4 regions of the Nonomuraea fuscirosea genome follow, and region 1 is predicted to be linked to each of the others. Evidence: riboswitches for the same ligand, from Rfam matches in the RefSeq annotation. Region 1 holds a riboswitch; each other region holds the start of a gene.
What was found. A riboswitch is a leader RNA that binds a small molecule or an ion and turns the genes downstream of it on or off. The one in region 1 is predicted to bind cyclic di-AMP.
Positions count from the first base shown of each region.

Region 1 (4,163 bases):
CAAGGAGGAGGCCGACCGGCTGCGCGAGCAGATCAGGGCGGCCCGCGCGGAGAACTCCGACCTGCGCCGCAAGCTGCACGACGCCCGCGAGCGCGCGAAGGGCGCGGTGCGCCGAGCCGAGGAGATGGAGCAGGCCGCCGAGGAGGCCAGGCACGCCGCCACCGCCGCCGGCAGCGCGGGCGAGTCCGAGCTGCGCCGGCTGCGCGAGCGGCTGGCCGACGTGGAGAAGCAGCTCGAAGCCTCACGCCGGGCCGCCCGCGAGGGCAGGAGCATCGAGGACGCCCGCGTACGGGTGCTGCTCGACGCGCTGCAGGACGCCTCGGCCGGGCTGCGCCGCGAGCTGGCCCTGCCCACCACGATCAGCCGGCCGGCCGACTCTGTCGCCGCGGTCACCGGCGAGCGCCCCGGTGTGCGCGGCGTCCCCGCGCGGGCCCTGGCCGACGATGACCCGCAGCTGCTCGACCAGCTGCTGGCCCTGCCCCAGGTGCACCTGATCATCGACGGCTACAACGTCACCAAAACCGGCTACGGCACCCTCACCCTGGCCGACCAGCGCAACCGGCTCATGACCGGGCTCGGCGGGCTGGTGGCGCAGACCAGGGTCGAGGTGACCGTGGTGTTCGACGGGGCGGAGCTGAACGCCCCCGTGCAGGTGACGGCCCCTCGCGGGGTGCGGGTGCTGTTCAGCGCGCCGGGGGAGATCGCCGACGACCTCATCCGCCAGCTCGTCCGCGCCGAACCGCCGGGCCGGGCCATGGCCGTGGTGTCGTCGGACCGCGAAGTCGCCGAGTCTGTCAGGCGGATGGGCGCCAGACCCGTTCCGTCAGGTTTGCTGCTGCGCAGGCTCGGTCGCGCCTAAGTTACGAAATGGCGGTTTTGGTGAACCACACCCGCCACTTCTGTACTATTTCGCCCCAGATATAATCCCTGGGAGGCGACACAGTGAGGTTTGGCCGGGTGCCGGTGGCCACGGGTCTCGCGTTCGGGCTGATGCTGATCCCCATGGGGGCGGCCACAGCTGACCCCAAGCCCACGCTCGCGCAGGCGAAGGCCAAGCTCGACAAGCTCAACGACAAGGCCGACAAGGTCGTCGACCGCTACAACACGGCGACCGAGCGCTACAAGAAGGCCAGGTCCACGTACGGCGAGCTGAACACGAGCTACAAGCGCAAGCTCGCGACGGTCGCGGACCTGCGGGCGGAGGTCGTCGGCATGGCGGTCTCCAGTTACCAGGCCGGCAACGACGTCACCTCATGGCCCGGTATCTTCGGCTCTCCCGACCCGCAGGACATGCTCGCCGGGCTGGCCCTGGCCGGGCAGGTCTCGCAGGAGAAGGCCGAGAAGTTGGCGGCCTTCGACCGGGAGAACCGGGGCCTGAAGGTCGAGCGCGGCAAGGCGCAGAAGGCGCTGCAGGACGCCGACAAGGAACGCGACGCGGTCGAGAAAGAACGCTCGGAGATCCTGAAGCTGATCAAGGATCAGAAGAAACTGCTGGAGAAGCTGGGCGCCTACAATCCGGGCAACCCCAACAGCGTGGGCCTCAAGTACACCGGCCCCGCCTCGGGCAGCGCGGCGGCGGCCCTGCGGTTCGCGTTCGCGCAGGTGGGCAAGCCCTACCGGTTCGGCGGCACGGGCCCGGGCGCGTACGACTGCTCAGGGCTGACCCAGGCGGCCTGGCGGGCGGCCGGGGTCTCGCTGCCCCGGACGACGTGGCAGCAGTGGTCGTGGGGCGCCAGCCGCAAGGTGGACATCAAGTCGCTGCAGCCCGGTGACCTCATCTTCAGCGCGGGGCTGGGGCACGTCAGCATGTACGCGGGCAACGGGCAGATCGTGCACGCGCCGCAGACGGGCGACGTCGTCAAGGTGGTCAAGCTCTCGGCGTACGGCAGCACCCTGGTGGGGGCCGTCCGCCCGTAACGCTGGTTTCCGGTCCCGCCGTCTCGCCGTTCGCGGCTTCCGGCGGGACCTTTTTTCTGCCTTCCGTTACTATGGATCATCGTTTCAACGACGGCTTCGTGCAGTGAAAGTCTTTCTTGATCTGCTGCGATGCCTACGGTTCCTGCCGTACATATGCGGATATTTCCCGTGCTCTCCCGCAAGGCGGTCACAAGCCTCGGGAGCGCTCCCAGGTGGAGAACGCATGATTTAGGCGTGAAATCTGTGACATAAGCGACAATTGGGACCTGACAATCTTGTGTTCGCGCAAGTGTGAGCAGGGTCACATTTCCATAACAGAACCTGGTGTTCCAGCAGGGGTTTCGAATCTGACAAGGTCCTCTGTCTGATCTTTACAGCCAGGCTCACGCTTTGCCGATCCTTGAACTTTGCGCGTAGCTTCTGGCGTCGTCGCGGTGCACAAGCCATGGCGCCGCGAACCCGCATCGGTCCCCTCCCGATGTGAGACAGATAGAGATCCGCCGGTCGTCCCCCGATATCCCCATGTTCATCGGGGCTTCGACCTGCCGAATCCGTGCAGCCAGGAGGCACGGAGCCGGGGACCCAGCGATCCCACGTTTCCCCAGGGATCAGGGGTGAATCGGCGCGCGTATCGCGCCGTAGGGCGACTTCCAGGCCCGAATCCGTCAGCTAACCCGGTAGGCGTTCGTGGAAGACACAAGGAGAAATCCTGTCCAGCTCCCTGCAGAACCCCCGTCTGTCCCGCCTTGCCCTGAGTGGCGTAGCGCTCACCATGACCGTGACGGCCGGAGGTGCCATCCTCCATGCCCCAACGGCTCAGGCGGAGACGACGAGCGAATCGACCGTCACGACGGTGAAAGCGGAAACCACCGCTAAGACCTCGAAGAAGGTCACGGCCGCCCAGCGAAGGGCAGCCAAGGTCGCTCGGCAGCAAGCGAAGGCCCGCAAGGCCGTCGCCGTGGCCAAGAACCAGATCGGTGACCCGTATCGGTACGGAGCCACAGGTCCTGGTTCGTTTGACTGCTCCGGTCTCGTCCAGTTCGCCTGGAAACGAGCCGGGGTGAAGCTCCCGCGGGTGGCGAGCAGCCAGTTCGCCCGCATCAGGAACAAGATCTCCTGGCGGCACCTGAAGCCCGGTGATCTCATGTTCTTCAGCGGGCTCGGTCACGTCGGCATGTACGTCGGCAAGGGCAAGATGATCCACTCGCCTCGGACAGGCGAACGGGTGCGCATCGACAAGCTGGGCGGTTGGCGCAGGTCGTCATTCGTCGGCGCGGTCCGTCCCGGCATGTGAAGAAGCCCCGCCCGGATCCACGGAGACTTTCCCGGACCCGGACGGGGCTCTCGCACGTCCAGACCATCCCCACGGAGCCACCCCGCTGGGCTCCCCACCCGCCCGGAGCCACTCCACAGGGCTCCCCACTCGTCCGGAGCCACCCCGTCGGGCTCCCCGCCCGTCCGGGGTCACCCCACGGCACGCCGGCATCCGGAACGCCGGTGCGGCCCGGCCGGGATGAAGCCCGTGCGGGTCCGGCTACGATCGGGCTTCGTGTCCGAGCAGGTGAGCCGACGAGCCGTGGTGGCCGGCCTGCTGCTCCTCGCCTCCGGCGGCGCGCCGCTCCCCGACTCCCCGATCCTTCCCCCGGAGGCCCGCGACCTCTGGCCGGGCCGCGACACGGTGATCCGCCGCGGACGGCACGCCACGATCGTGGGCCACGGCAGTGGTGACGACGGCCGCGACGGCAGCGATGGCGGCGGGCTGGAGGAGATGGCGGCTCGGGCCGACAGGGCCGGGCTCAGAGTGGGCCTGGTGCTCGGCAGACCCGTGCGCCCGCTGGTGATCGTGCCGGAATCCGCCCAGGAGGCCGCCCGCCTGGCGCGCGTGGCCCGGGCCGACGGGCTGGCCGCGCTGGCCGACGGCGGGCGCGTGATCATCGTTCCCGAGCTCTTCGCCACCCTCACCCCCACGGGTAAGGACGTGGTGCTCGCCCATGAGCTCACCCACGTCGTGGCGGGCACGGACGGCCTCCCCGTCTGGCTGTACGAAGGGTTCGCCGACTACGTGGGCTACCGCGACGCCGGGCTGCCCGTGATGACCGTCGCCGCAGAACTCGCCGCCGAGGTACGGGCCGGACGCCTGCCGGACGCACTGCCAGGCCCCGCTGACTTCGCGATGGACGATCGGGACCCGGCGCGGCCGGCGCGGGCGTACCAGGAGGCGTGGCTGGCGTGTCGCTTCCTCGCCG
Region 1 is NZ_CP109074.1:6,331,039-6,335,201, reverse strand. Features, by position in the region: gene OIE67_RS28905 (NYN domain-containing protein) at 1-859, shown strand, start outside; gene OIE67_RS28900 (C40 family peptidase) at 943-1,917, shown strand; cyclic di-AMP (ydaO/yuaA leader) riboswitch at 2,451-2,616, shown strand; gene OIE67_RS28895 (C40 family peptidase) at 2,690-3,211, shown strand; gene OIE67_RS28890 (gluzincin family metallopeptidase) at 3,467-4,163, shown strand, end outside.

Region 2 (4,163 bases), 3.7 Mb from region 1:
TCCCGGGCGCTCGCGGCGGAGTGCGGCGAGCTCGCGGAAGTGGTCGCGAAACTCCCTTTGGGCCTGCCCGGTTTCCGATCCGAGCTCCGCTGTAAGCATCGGGTCAAGGCTGCGCGCCAGGATCTCACTCCAGCCGCGGCAGCGTCCGTGGTCCTCCTGGGGCGCCTCGGGCCCCTCGCTGATCACCATGACCGGAAGTGGCCGGGCCGGAGCGGACATGAGGCCGCTCCCGCCGGGCGGCGCGACGATCGGGCCGGCGGTGGCGGTCTCGACGCGCGGGCGCGGGCGCTGGAACATGCGGGGAGTGAACGCCCTGCTCGCCGGGGCGGGCAGCCCGGTGTGGTCGGACGGGTCCGTCCACAGGACGGACACGGCCTGCTGACCTGCGGCTGCGTTCTCCACGGGCGCGGCGCCGCGGCCGGAGCCGGGATCGCGGACCAGGGTCGCGCGTGGTGGCTGCGAGTGATCCCGCCACGCGTGCGGAACGACGTGGCCCGCGCGCGCGTCTCGTGGAGACGGGGATAAGGATCACGCAGAAATTCGCGGTCGAATGGAGCAAAACCCAGCGCGTCCGCCGCGTTCGTCATTGCCGGATCCCGGCCTGCCGGAAGGCTCGATGACGTCGTTCATCGTACGACGATCATTGGCGACATATCGCGAGTGCGTCATATATATCGGATCATGTCAATAGCGCTCGTCAAGAGCGCGGATTGTCATGCTTGACGACCTTTCCAGGATGCGTTTACCGTCTGCGAGGAGCGACTTCGGCCCGCTTGAGAGGCCCAAGTTCAGCTGTTGGGGGGGAGGGCTCCCGATGGATTTGCTCACGGAAGGCGTTGAGTTGAGCCATGCCGACCTTGCGTTGCTGGCGGAGCTGGCCAAGGGAGTCACGGTCGACCGGGTGGGCAGACGTCTTGACATCAGTGGCCGTACGGTACGCCGAAGATTACGGGGTATCTGCGACCGCATCGGCGTGGCCACGGCGATCGAGGCGGTCGCCTGGGCGGCCCGCCGCCAGTTGATCTAGCGACGGGCGAGGGGCGCCCGCGGCGGCGGGTACGGGCGTGGGTACGGGCTCAGTCGGCGATGCGTACGGCGCCGGCGAACGGCCGGTTGGCGAGCGAGGCGATGCGCACCACGTCGCCGGTCCGCGGCGCGTGCACCATCATGCCGCCGCCCAGGTAGATGCCGACGTGGTGCAGGTCGCCGTAGAAGAAGACCAGGTCGCCGACGCGCATCTCCGAACGGGTGACGTGCCGGCCCGCCGTCCACTGGCTGCCGGTGTAGTGCGGCAGTGAGATGCCCACCTTCTGGTAGGCGGCCATGACGAGGCCGGAGCAGTCGTAGGAGCTCGGCCCCTCGGCGCCCCAGACGTACGGCTTGAGCTGCTGCGTGAGCGCCCAGCGGGCGGCCTGGGCCGCCTTGCCGGCGCCGACGATCGGCAGGTCCACGCGCGTGGCGCGGGTGCCGGGCCGTCCGGCCTCGCCCAGCGCCCGGCTGAACAGGTTGCTCTCGACCTTGGTGACCAGCTTGGTGATCTTGTCGCGCTTGCCGCCCAGCTCGTCGACGAGCTGCTCGACCTCGTCGATGCGGGACTTGGCGCCGGCCCTGGCCCGCTCGGCGGCCGCCCTGGCCTTGGTGACGGCGTTGACCGCCTCGCCCTGCTGCTGCTCCAGCACGTACGTGGTGGCGGCGCGGTCGAGGAAGGTGTCGGGGTCCTTGGAGGTGGTGAAGGCCAGCACCCGGCCCAGGCCGCCCGTGATGTAGGCGTTCTCGGCGAGCATGGCGGCCTTGGCCCGCTTGGCGGCGAGATCGGCCTCACTGGTGGCCAGGGTCTTCTTCGCGGCCTCAGCGGCCTTCTTGGCGGTCTTGAGCTTCTCCCGCTGGCCGTTGTACTGCTCGCTCAGCGTCTCGATCTCGGTGTGCATCTTCTCGACCCGCTTGGCCAGCTCCTTGAGCGAGGGTTTGGGATCGGCGGACGCGGAACCGACGGGGATCGCGATGAGGAACGCGGCGATCGTGACACTCACCACACCGAAGCGGTGCGGCCGCCGAGACCGTTCCGGAGGGCGGGCGTGCTTGCCCGCCGTCTTCCCCCCACCGTGGTGCGTGCGCTTCACCAACCAGCTCCTCTCATGGACGCCTACCGGGTTAGCTGACGGGTTCGGGCCGGAGCAGCCCTACCGAACGATTCGGATTCACCCCAGTGGTGACGATGGGGGTCGTCACCGGCGGGTCCCCGGCTTCCCTCGCGGGAATTGGGCGTGTCTCTCACGTTGCGACACGTGGGGGACATCGTCGCAGGACACTAATGCACTCCGGGTTCGTGCTCAACCAGAACTGCCGAGTCTGTAGAGGTTTCACAACCGAAGGGTCACAAGGTGATCTCGTGCCCCCTCGTACAGAAGCGACTTTATGTCCCCTTTGCCCTTGCTTCCGCCGCGCCCGCGGGGCCGGCGCCAGGGGCGCGCCCATATGACCGGCCCATGTAACAGGATGGGCCGGGACATGGCAGTTAGGGCCGAGCCGTAATGACATCTGTACTCTGGAGAGCCATGGAGCAGGTGGCCGAACTGACGATGCCCGAGACCGCGGTGGTGGTCCGGCGTGCCCGCACGCCGGACGTGCGCGCGGTCAGGAGGCTGGTGGACACCTACGCGGGCGCGGGCTCGCGGCTCCTGGAGAAGGCCACGGTGACCCTGTACGAAGACGTGCAGGAGTTCTGGGTCGCCGAGCGGGGCGGGCAGGTGGTCGGCTGTGGCGCGCTCCACGTGCTGTGGGAGGACCTCGCCGAGGTCCGCACCGTGGCCGTGGATCCCGAGTGCCGGGGCATGGGCGTCGGCCACCGGATCGTCTCGGCGCTGATACAGCAGGCGACGGATCTGGGTCTGCGGCGTGTATTCTGTCTAACTTTTGAGGTCGATTTCTTCGCGAGACTCGGGTTTCGCCCGATTCAGGGCACCCCCGTCTCACCCGAGGTGTACGCCGAACTTCTCGCCTCCTACGACGAGGGCGTGGCGGAGTTCCTCGACCTGGAACACGTCAAACCGAACACCCTGGGCAACACCCGCATGCTGCTCCATCTGACATCGGGTGACGCGGACCTTGACCAGATGGAAAGGTGATTGTTGATACCTATGTCGATACGTTGGGCAGCACAGGCATGTGTCCTGACACGTGCCACATGCGCACTCGAAGCGAGGTGACACGGTGAGCACCGGACAGCCGCCGTATCCACAGGACGACTCCGGAGAAAACTCTGCCCCCGGCACCCCTTACGGGCAGCAGAACTCGGGCCGCCATCCCGGCGAGCCCGATCCCGACGTCACTGTGGTCGGCTACCGGGCGGACGACGCCTACGGGCAGCAGCCCCAGTACGGTCAGCAGCAGGGCTACGGACAGCAGCAGCAGTCCCAGCCCGGCTACGGCCAGCAGGGCTACGGCCAGCAACAGCAATACGGCCAGCAGCAGCCCCAGCACGGTCAGCAGCAGGGTTATGGACAGCAGCAGCAGTCGCAGCCCGGCTACGGCCAGCAGGACCAGTACGGTCAGCAGCAGGGCTACGGGCAGCAGCAGGGCTATGGACAGCAGCAGCAGTCCCAGCCCGACTACGGCCAGCAGGCGCAGTACGGGCAGCAGGGCTACGGCCAGCAGCCCCAGTCGGGTCAGCAGCCGCAGTACGGTCAGCAGCAGCAGTCGCAGCCCGGCTACGGCCAGCAGGACCAGTACGGTCAGCAGCAGGGCTATGGACAGCAGCAGCAGTCCCAGCCCGACTACGGCCAGCAGGCGCAGTACGGGCAGCAGGGCTACGGCCAGCAGCCCCAGTCGGGTCAGCAGCCGCAGTACGGCCAGCAGCCCCAGTCCGGCCAGGACCAGTACGGCCAGCAGCAGGGCTACGGCCAGCAGCAGGGTTACGGGCAGCAGCAGCAGTCCCAGCCCGACTACGGCCAGCAGGCCCAGTACGGGCAGCAGGGTTACGACCAGCAGCAGGCTTACGGTCAGCAGGGCTACGGTCAGCAGCAGCAGTCGCAGCCCGGCTACGGCCAGGGCTACGACCAGCAGCAGGCCTACGGCCAGCAGGGCTACGGTCAGCCGCAGCAGTACGGGCAGCCCGGCTACGGGCAGCCCTACGGCCAGCCGGTCGGCGTCCAGCCGCCCGGCGC
Region 2 is NZ_CP109074.1:10,017,902-10,022,064, reverse strand. Features, by position in the region: gene OIE67_RS46000 (hypothetical protein) at 218-382, shown strand; gene OIE67_RS45995 (LuxR C-terminal-related transcriptional regulator) at 815-1,027, shown strand; gene OIE67_RS45990 (C40 family peptidase) at 1,077-2,120, opposite strand; cyclic di-AMP (ydaO/yuaA leader) riboswitch at 2,126-2,275, opposite strand; gene OIE67_RS45985 (amino-acid N-acetyltransferase) at 2,556-3,125, shown strand; gene OIE67_RS45980 (RDD family protein) at 3,211-4,163, shown strand, end outside.
Region 2: linked by a shared signal. The riboswitch ahead of OIE67_RS45990 (C40 family peptidase) and the one ahead of OIE67_RS28895 (C40 family peptidase) in region 1 are both predicted to bind cyclic di-AMP.

Region 3 (4,163 bases), 630 kb from region 1:
GGCGCACAGCATCTGGAGCGGGGACTCCACCCAGGCCGACGCCTGTTCGACCACTCCTTGCCCTCCCAGCGGGGTGATGGGCCGTTCACGACCGCTTCAAGGTAGCCCGGCCGGCTTAAGCCGGCCGGAACGCGGCATGAACAATGGGGAGTATGAACTCGCTCTTGCTCAACACGGACGGCGTGCAGATCCCGCAGCTGGGGTACGGCGTCTTCCAGGTGCCGGCCGACGAGGCCGAGCAGGCGGTCGCCACCGCGCTCCAGGCCGGCTACCGCCACATCGACACGGCCGCCGCGTACGGCAACGAGGAGGGGGTGGGCCGGGCCGTCCGCGCGAGCGGGCTGCCGCGCGAGAAGGTGTTCGTCACCACCAAGCTGTGGAACGGCGACCACGGCCGTGCCGAGGCCGCCTTCGACGAGAGCCTGACCCGGCTGGGGCTGGACCACATCGACCTCTACCTCATCCACTGGCCGGTGCCGCGGCAGGACAAGTACGTCGAGGCATGGAAGGCCATGGAGCGGATCTACCGCGACGGGCGCGCCAAGGCCATCGGCGTGTCGAACTTCACCGTCGGCGCGCTCACCCGGCTCATGGAGGAGACCGACATCACGCCGGCCATCAACCAGATCGAGCTGCACCCGTACCTGCAGCAGCGCGAGCTACGCGCTTTTCACGAGGCCAACGGCATGATCACCGAGGCGTGGAGCCCGCTGGGGCAGGGCAAGGGTCTGCTGACCGACCCGGCGCTGACGGTGCTGTCGGAGAAGTGCGGCAGGACGCCGGCGCAGATCGTGCTGCGCTGGCAGTTGCAGCTCGGGAACGTGGTCATCCCGAAGTCGGTGACGCCGGCGCGGATCAAGGAGAACATCGACGTGTTCGACTTCATTCTCGACACGGAGACGATGGCGGCCATCGGGGCGATGAACAGGGGGCAGCGGATCGGTCCTGACCCGGACACGTTCAACGTGACGTGATTGGCGCTTCACCGCTTTTGTGACAGGAGAGACATTGGGGCTGTCCCGATTTATCCCCACATAACCATCTTTTTACCTTTCCTGTACGATCTGCGGCGTGCGAGAATTCACCTGGGGAATAGCGGCGACCGGCGGCATCGCGCGTACCGTGGGGGCGGCCATCGCCGCCGAACCGGGCATGCGGGTCGGCGCCGTCGGTTCACGGAACCTGGCCAGAGCGCAGGCCCTGGCCGCCACGCTGGGGGCGGAGTCGGCCTACGGCTCCTACGAGCGGCTGTGCGCCGATCCGGCGATCGACGCCGTCTACGTGGCCACGCCGCACGCCCAGCACCTCCAGGTGGCCGAGGCCGCCATCGCGGCCGGCAAGGCCGTGCTCTGCGAGAAGCCGCTGGCGGCGAGCGTGGACGACGCCGAGAAGATGGTGCGACTGGCGCGCGAGGCGGGCGTGTTCCTGATGGAAGCGATGTGGATGCGGTTCAACCCCCTCATCCAGTCGATCGCGGCCGATCCGCGCTTCGGCGACCTCCGCTCGGTGCAGGCCACGTTCGGCTTCGCCGCCCCGTACGATCCCGCCCATCGGCTCTGGGCGCCCGATCTGGGCGGCGGCGCCCTGCTCGACCTGGGGATCTACCCGTTCAGCCTGGCTCAGCTGCTCCTCGGCACGCCCTCGGGCCTGCACGTCACCGGCTCCCTGGCCCCGACCGGGGTGGACGCGGAGGTGGCCGGGACGTTGCTCTACCCCGGCGGACGGCACGCTCTCGTGGCGGCCTCCTTGCTGGGGAATTACCCGAACATGGCCAGCGTTGTGGGTACCCGGATGCGGGCGGACATCCCGGCGCCGTTCTGGGCGCCGGAGCGGATCCTCCTCACCGGGCCCTCCATGGAGCCGGAAGAGCACGTGCTCGATCCGGCGGACAACGGTTACGCCGGGGAGCTTCGCGAAGTCCGCGCCGCCACGGCCGATGGCAGGACCGAATCCTCGATCATGCCGCTTGATGAATCCCTTGCCATGATGGGACTTCTGGCCGACGCGCGTAGACAACTCACCTGACTGCGCTTTTATGGATTTGTAATCCTCTTGCCTCATGTATTACCTTATGAGGCACCTTGAGGCATACGCCCGGTTTGTCCGGCTATGTCTGACCATCGCACGAAAGATCACAGGATCGTCCTGTGACCGCTGAATCCGTCTTCGTACGGAACCGGGGACCCACGTCCTTGGGGTGAATCGGCACCTCGGTGCCGTAGGGCAGCTTCCACGCCCGAACCCGTCAGCTAACCCGGTAAGCGGCATGGAAGCAAGGAGTAACCCCCTCGATGGCCAAGTACCGTCTTACCGCTGCACCCAAAACCGGCATCACCCGCGCCCTCCTGGGCGCCACCATCCTGGCCTCCGCACTCGGCGCCCCCATCGCGGCCAACGCCGACACCGCCACCGGAGTAGCCGCGGCCACCGCCGCCAGGCACCCGGACACCGCCGTCGCCGCCCACGAGGCCGGCGGCAAGAGCGAGGAGACCAAGGTCAACGTCACGGCCGACCAGGTCCTGTCCCTGGCCAAGGCCCAGATCGGCACCTCCGAGGACTCCTCGGGCGGCGGCACCAAGTACCAGCAGTGGTACGCCAGCTCCCAGCGCGCCGCCGAAACCGTCGCCCGCGACGGCGGCAACCGCAACGCGTACCTGAACGCCGCCTGGTGCTCGATGTTCGTCTCCTGGGTCGGCGAGCAGACCGGCGCCCGCCCGCAGGTCGGCTGGGACGCCTACACCGTCGCCCACGCCAAGTGGTTCAAGGCCAACCACCGCTTCGGCAGCGAAGCCAAGCCCGGCGCCGTGGTCTTCTTCTCCTGGAAGGGCGGCAAGTCCCTCAGCGACATCCAGCACGTCGGCTTCGTCGTGAAGGACAACCAGAACGGCACCATCTCCACGATCGAAGGCAACACCGGCAACGGCAAGGTCGAGGAGCGCATCCGTCCGAAGTCGCAGGTCGTCGGCTACGGCTACCCGGAATACGCCGCCTGACAAACCCCGCCGACACGAGCGCGCGCCCCACTGTGGGGCGCGCGCTCGCGCCTTTCCGGGGTACGGGGCCCGCGCGGGGGCTTCGGGGGAAACTACAAGGCCTTCCACAAGGGGGCGCTTCGCGCCACGAGGTTCCAGGCGGCATCCCCCAAGGGGGGCTGCCGCCCCCTTTCGATCCCCCAACCCCCCGCTCGCTCCGCTCGCCGTGGAACCCGGCCGACCCCGGTTACCCGACGACTCCGAAAGCCGTCGGCGGAAGATGAAGCAAACGATCAGCCCACAGAGGTGAGGCAGCAGCCGCCTGGACATGGGGATCTGTCGAAAAGTAGATCAAGATCCGAGACGAGCGGTCCCGTGGGCGGGGCGATCCGACAAACGACCAGTGGCGAGCGACTGGAGCCGTAACCGCCGGGCAGCAAGCCGGGCCGTTCGCTACAACACGGCCGTGCCGGTCGTCAACATCAACAAATGGCCATGACCAGCGCATGGGCAGCTAAGCCTGTCCGCCGCCCGGCACGATTCGCAGCCCATCACGATCCGCCCTGCACGATCCGGCCCGCCGGCGTTCCGTAGTACCAATGCCGCTCAGCCGGAGCGGGAGGGAGCGTACCGGCAGCCAGATCGACCAGCGCCTCTGCCAGCTCAACCAGCGGAGCCGCGTCGATGTGCTCCGCACCGCGCAGGAAGCCGGGAGCGCTCTCCTCCAGTTCGGGCCAGGTCGCGACTTCGGCTCGGTGCACGCCGCCACGGGCCTCGATCCGGCGAGCCGCCTCCACGACGCAGTTCAGGAGTACCTGTCGCCGGTCCTCGCCGAAGCCGTCCAGCAGGACCGCGCAACTGCTGCCGGCCAACGCATGGGTGCGGAGATCCTGCTCCAGCTCCGGCCACCACGAGGGCCGGGGATCCGCCGGCGCCTCCGCACAGACCCGCGCCGCTTCGACGAAGAGAACCCCGAGCGCCACGTCATAAGCCCAGAACATCGCGTCCCCGAACATCACCGGTACTGTCCTGCTCAACGACGCTCCTCCGCGACCGATCGCTCCCAGCGCACATCATGTCGAACCGATCACGTCCGCGGCACGTCATGAAGGCATGATGATGCGCGTGCTCGCGGCGTTCTCCATGGCGACGGCACTGTTCCTGGTTTCCGCCGGTCCGGTTACCGCCGCT
Region 3 is NZ_CP109074.1:5,702,336-5,706,498, forward strand. Features, by position in the region: gene OIE67_RS26060 (hypothetical protein) at 1-54, opposite strand, end outside; gene OIE67_RS26065 (aldo/keto reductase) at 153-974, shown strand; gene OIE67_RS26070 (Gfo/Idh/MocA family protein) at 1,072-2,025, shown strand; cyclic di-AMP (ydaO/yuaA leader) riboswitch at 2,143-2,279, shown strand; gene OIE67_RS26075 (CHAP domain-containing protein) at 2,292-2,993, shown strand; gene OIE67_RS26080 (hypothetical protein) at 3,524-3,988, opposite strand; gene OIE67_RS26085 (hypothetical protein) at 4,086-4,163, shown strand, end outside.
Region 3: linked by a shared signal. The riboswitch ahead of OIE67_RS26075 (CHAP domain-containing protein) and the one ahead of OIE67_RS28895 (C40 family peptidase) in region 1 are both predicted to bind cyclic di-AMP.

Region 4 (4,163 bases), 5.1 Mb from region 1:
TACCGGCGCTACGAGCGGGAGGTGCGGCCGCAGGAGACGGCGGACGTAGTCGTACGGGCCGATCATCCGCGGCGGCCGGCCGTCCTGGTCGAAAACGCGGCCGGAACCTGATCAGCCACCGGGAAGAGCCGTGGTGGCCGCCTCGGAAGGGGAAGGTCGGCGGCCACCCGGCCGTCATCGCGCGGTAGGGCGCTTGCCGTGGTTCGCCTTCTTCTTCTTGCGTGCCTTGCCCTTGCGTGCGCGCCTGGCCATGAGCTCGCCTCCCGGTGATCGAGAACGGGTGATCCGGTACGGGCATGAGTTCCCAACGTCTCTCCCCGCGCTGACCAGCGCAAGTGGTCCCGGCGAACTAACATTCCCCAACAATTCCGTGTCATAATTTGGTGGAATCTGTTGGAAGGAGCGGGCGTGCTCGCACAGCAGCGTCAGCAGGCGATTCTCGAACGCGTGCGCAGCCACGGCGGCGTCCGGGTGGCCGATCTCGTACGCGAGCTCGGCGTCTCCGACATGACGATCCGCCGGGACCTGGAGGTGCTCGCCGAACGCGGGCTCCTGGAGAAGGTGCACGGCGGCGCGACCGCGCTCGGCCCCGGATCGACCGAGGAGCCGGGCTTCACCGCCAAGTCCGCCCGCCAGCAGCAAGAGAAGGAGGCCATCGCGCGGCAGGCGGCGGGCCTCGTCCGGCCCGGCACGGCCGTGGCGCTGTCGGCGGGGACGACCACGTGGGCGCTGGCCCATCATCTGATCGGCGTGCCCGACCTGACCGTGATCACCAATTCGATCCCGGTCGCGGAGGTCTTCCACCGCAACCCGCGCGCCGATCGCACCGTGGTGCTGACCGGCGGGGTGCGTACGCCGTCCGACGCGCTGGTGGGGCCGGTCGCGGTGGCGGCGATCCGGCGGCTGCACGTGGACACGCTCTTCCTCGGCGTGCACGGGATGAGCGTGCGGGCCGGGTTCACCACGCCCAACCTGCTGGAGTCGGAGACCGACAGGGAGCTGGTGACGGCGGCGACCCGGCTGGTCGTCCCGGCCGACCACACGAAGTGGAACACGGTCGGCATCAGCACCATCGCCGAGCTGAGCGAGGCCCACGTGGTCATCAGCGACGCGGGGCTGCCCGAGGACGCACGCACGGACCTGGCCGAACGGGCCGGGCAATTGATCATCGCGGAGGGCTCGCAGTGAAGCGCACCATCACCCACCTGGCCGACGGCCGAGAGCTGATCTACTTCGACCGGCGCGACGACGCCGACAGGAGCGCGATCGACCGGCGGCCGCTCGACCCCCGGCCGGTGGCCTCCGAGTTGCGCTACGACCCGCTGACCGAGGAGTGGATCGCGGTCGCCGGGCACCGGCAGACGCGGACGTTCCTGCCGACCGGCGGCGCGTCCGAGTGCCCGCTGTGCCCGTCGACGGACGAGCGGTCGACGGAGATCCCGTCGTACGACTACGACGTGGTGGTGTTCGAGAACCGCTTCCCCTCTTTCTCCACAAATTTCGGGACTTATCAGGAAGTGGGCGGGCTGAGTGAGGTCCGTCCGGGTGTGGGGAGGTGTGAGGTGGTGTGCTTCACCTCCGACCACTCCTCCTCCTTCTCCCGGCTCTCCGACGCCCAGGTGGAGCTGGTCATGGAGGCGTGGGCCGACCGCACGGCCGAGCTGTCCGGGATCGAGGGCGTGGAGCAGGTCTTCTGTTTCGAGAACCGGGGCGAGGAGATCGGCATCACGCTCGCGCATCCGCACGGCCAGATCTACGCCTACCCGTACGTCACGCCCAAGACCAAGCTGCAACTCGGCGCGGCTGCCCGCCATCGGGGGCCGGGCAACCTCTTCGCCGACGTGCTGGCCGCCGAGCGGGAGGCGGGGACTCGGGTGGTGGCCGCCAACGAGCTGTGGACGGCTTTCGTGCCGGCCGCCGCCCGCTGGCCGTTCGAGGTGCACGTGTATCCGCACCGGCAGGTGCCCGATCTGGCGGCGCTCACGGAGGAGGAGCGGGCGGCGTTCGCCCCCCTCTACACCTCGGTGCTGCGGGCCTTCGACGGGCTGTTCGGCGTGGTGATGCCGTACATCTCGGCCTGGCACCAGGCGCCCGTACGCCAGGACAGGGAGCTGGCGTACCTGCACCTGGAGCTGTTCAGCATCCGGCGGGCGCCGAACAAGCTGAAGTTCCTGGCCGGCTCGGAGTCGGCGATGGGCGCCTTCGTCAACGACGTGCTGCCGGAGGAGGCGGCGCTCATGCTTCGGTCACAGGTAGATCACTAATTGATTTCTGCTTAAGGTCGCATGACTCGTGATCTACCACTAATATCCCCATAAGCACCGGCCACAACAGCCGTAGCTTGCCTAATCCCGGGCGCGTGGCCCGGGAGCCGGGGACCCGAAACCGCACCTGGGGTGAATCCGCTTCGGTGGTAGGGCGCACTCCCATGCCCGAACCCGTCAGCTAACCCGGCCGGCAGAGGGAGAGGAACACCTACGTGGCGGCTTCGTCCCCCGCGACTCTTGCCATCGGTCTGATCACCGCCGCCGCCGTCGCCGTCATGCCGGCGATGCCGGCGTCCGCGGCCCCCAAACCCTCGGAGGCGAAGCTCCGGGCGCAGCTCAAACAGCTCAACACCAAGGTCGACAAGCTCATCGAGAAGTACAATCTCAAGCGCGTCGAGCTGGCCAAGGCCCAGCAGGCCGCCGAGGCGGCCAAGGCCAGGGTGGCCGCCGCCGAGCAGACGCTGGTCACGGCCCAGCAGCGGGTCGCCGAGATCGCCCGCCTGCGCTACCAGAACGCCGATCCGTCGCTGCCCGTCTTCCTGACCCCCGAGAACGGCAGCAGCGCCGCCATGCTCGAACAGCTGACGGCCGAGCAGCAGGCGATCGTGCAGAGCGTGGCCAAGGCCAAGGACGACAAAGTGAAGGCGAGCAAGGAGGCCGCCGCGCTGGCGACCAAGATCAAGACCGACGCGGCCGCGGTGGACGAGCAGCGCGACGACGCCGAGGACCTCATCGACGACATCGAGGACAAGCTCAAGGACCTGGTGCCGTTCGGGTCGGGCCGCAACTCCGACGGCTCGTGGGCGCCCCAGTTGCCGTCCGGCGCCGAGCACATCACCCCGCGTACCCAGCTGATGAAGGAGCAGGTGGCGAAGAACTTCGCGCTGCCGTTCTCCGTCGGCTGCTTCCGCGCGGGCTCCAGCGGCGAGCACCCACTGGGCCGGGCCTGCGACTTCATGATGAGCACGGGCGGCTCGATGCCGTCGGCCGCCAACAACGCCCTCGGCGACCGGCTCGCGGACTGGGCGCTGGCGAACAAGGGCAAGCTGGGCGTCAAGTACGTGATCTGGAAGCAGCGGATCAACCAGGGATCGGGCTGGCGCACAATGTCCGACCGCGGCAGCATCACCGAGAACCACTACGACCACGTGCACATCTCGATGAACTGAAAAGGGGACGAATAGCATCTGATGAGCTATTCGCGCTCTTGAAGAAGGCGTTTTAGCCGGTCGTCGGTCTGCAGGGTGACGCACTCCAACGGGTCTCAGTGGAGGGTGCCGCACACCTGGTGCTCGTGGACGGTGTCGTGGTGCCGTTGCACCCGCAGGACGCGGTGTTCACCGGGATGCTGACGGAGTGGGAGCGGCAGCAGCGGGCGCGGCTGCCGGCGGCCTCGACGATCAAGACGCGGGTGGATCTGGTGCGGCGGTTCGCGGCATTCACGGCAAAGGTAACCTGCTCCGACTGCGGCGAGCCGGCGCCGCCCGTCGTGGTTCCGGACGGCCGCAGCGACACCAACCGCGTCCTCTGCTCCCGGTGCTATGCACGTCCTCGTCGCCCCTGCGGGGTCTGCGGACGATCCCGCCGTGTCGCGCTGAAAGCCACTGACATCAGCCCTGACATCTGCCCTGCGTGCTATCAGGCACCCGAGGTGTCCTGCGCGATCTGTGGTCGGCGCGACCGTGGTCGGCACACCGGCATCGGTGATGTTCCGGCGCGCTTCGGTTGCATGCTCGCCGTCCGCGTGGACACCCTGCTCACGGGGCCTGACGGGAGCATCGCAGGGACACTGATGCCGCTGCGCGAGGCCATTCTCGCGACGAACAACGCCCAGGCCGCCCTCTCCAACTTAGAGGTCCTAACAGAAAGATCAGCAGACGAGGCGTCGCCAGCAGA
Region 4 is NZ_CP109074.1:1,226,335-1,230,497, reverse strand. Features, by position in the region: gene OIE67_RS05520 (nucleoside/nucleotide kinase family protein) at 1-111, shown strand, start outside; gene OIE67_RS55360 (50S ribosomal protein bL37) at 175-252, opposite strand; gene OIE67_RS05515 (DeoR/GlpR family DNA-binding transcription regulator) at 409-1,188, shown strand; gene galT (galactose-1-phosphate uridylyltransferase) at 1,185-2,264, shown strand; cyclic di-AMP (ydaO/yuaA leader) riboswitch at 2,333-2,474, shown strand; gene OIE67_RS05505 (coiled-coil domain-containing protein) at 2,480-3,436, shown strand; partial or broken gene OIE67_RS55355 (IS5/IS1182 family transposase) at 4,138-4,163, opposite strand, start outside.
Region 4: linked by a shared signal. The riboswitch ahead of OIE67_RS05505 (coiled-coil domain-containing protein) and the one ahead of OIE67_RS28895 (C40 family peptidase) in region 1 are both predicted to bind cyclic di-AMP.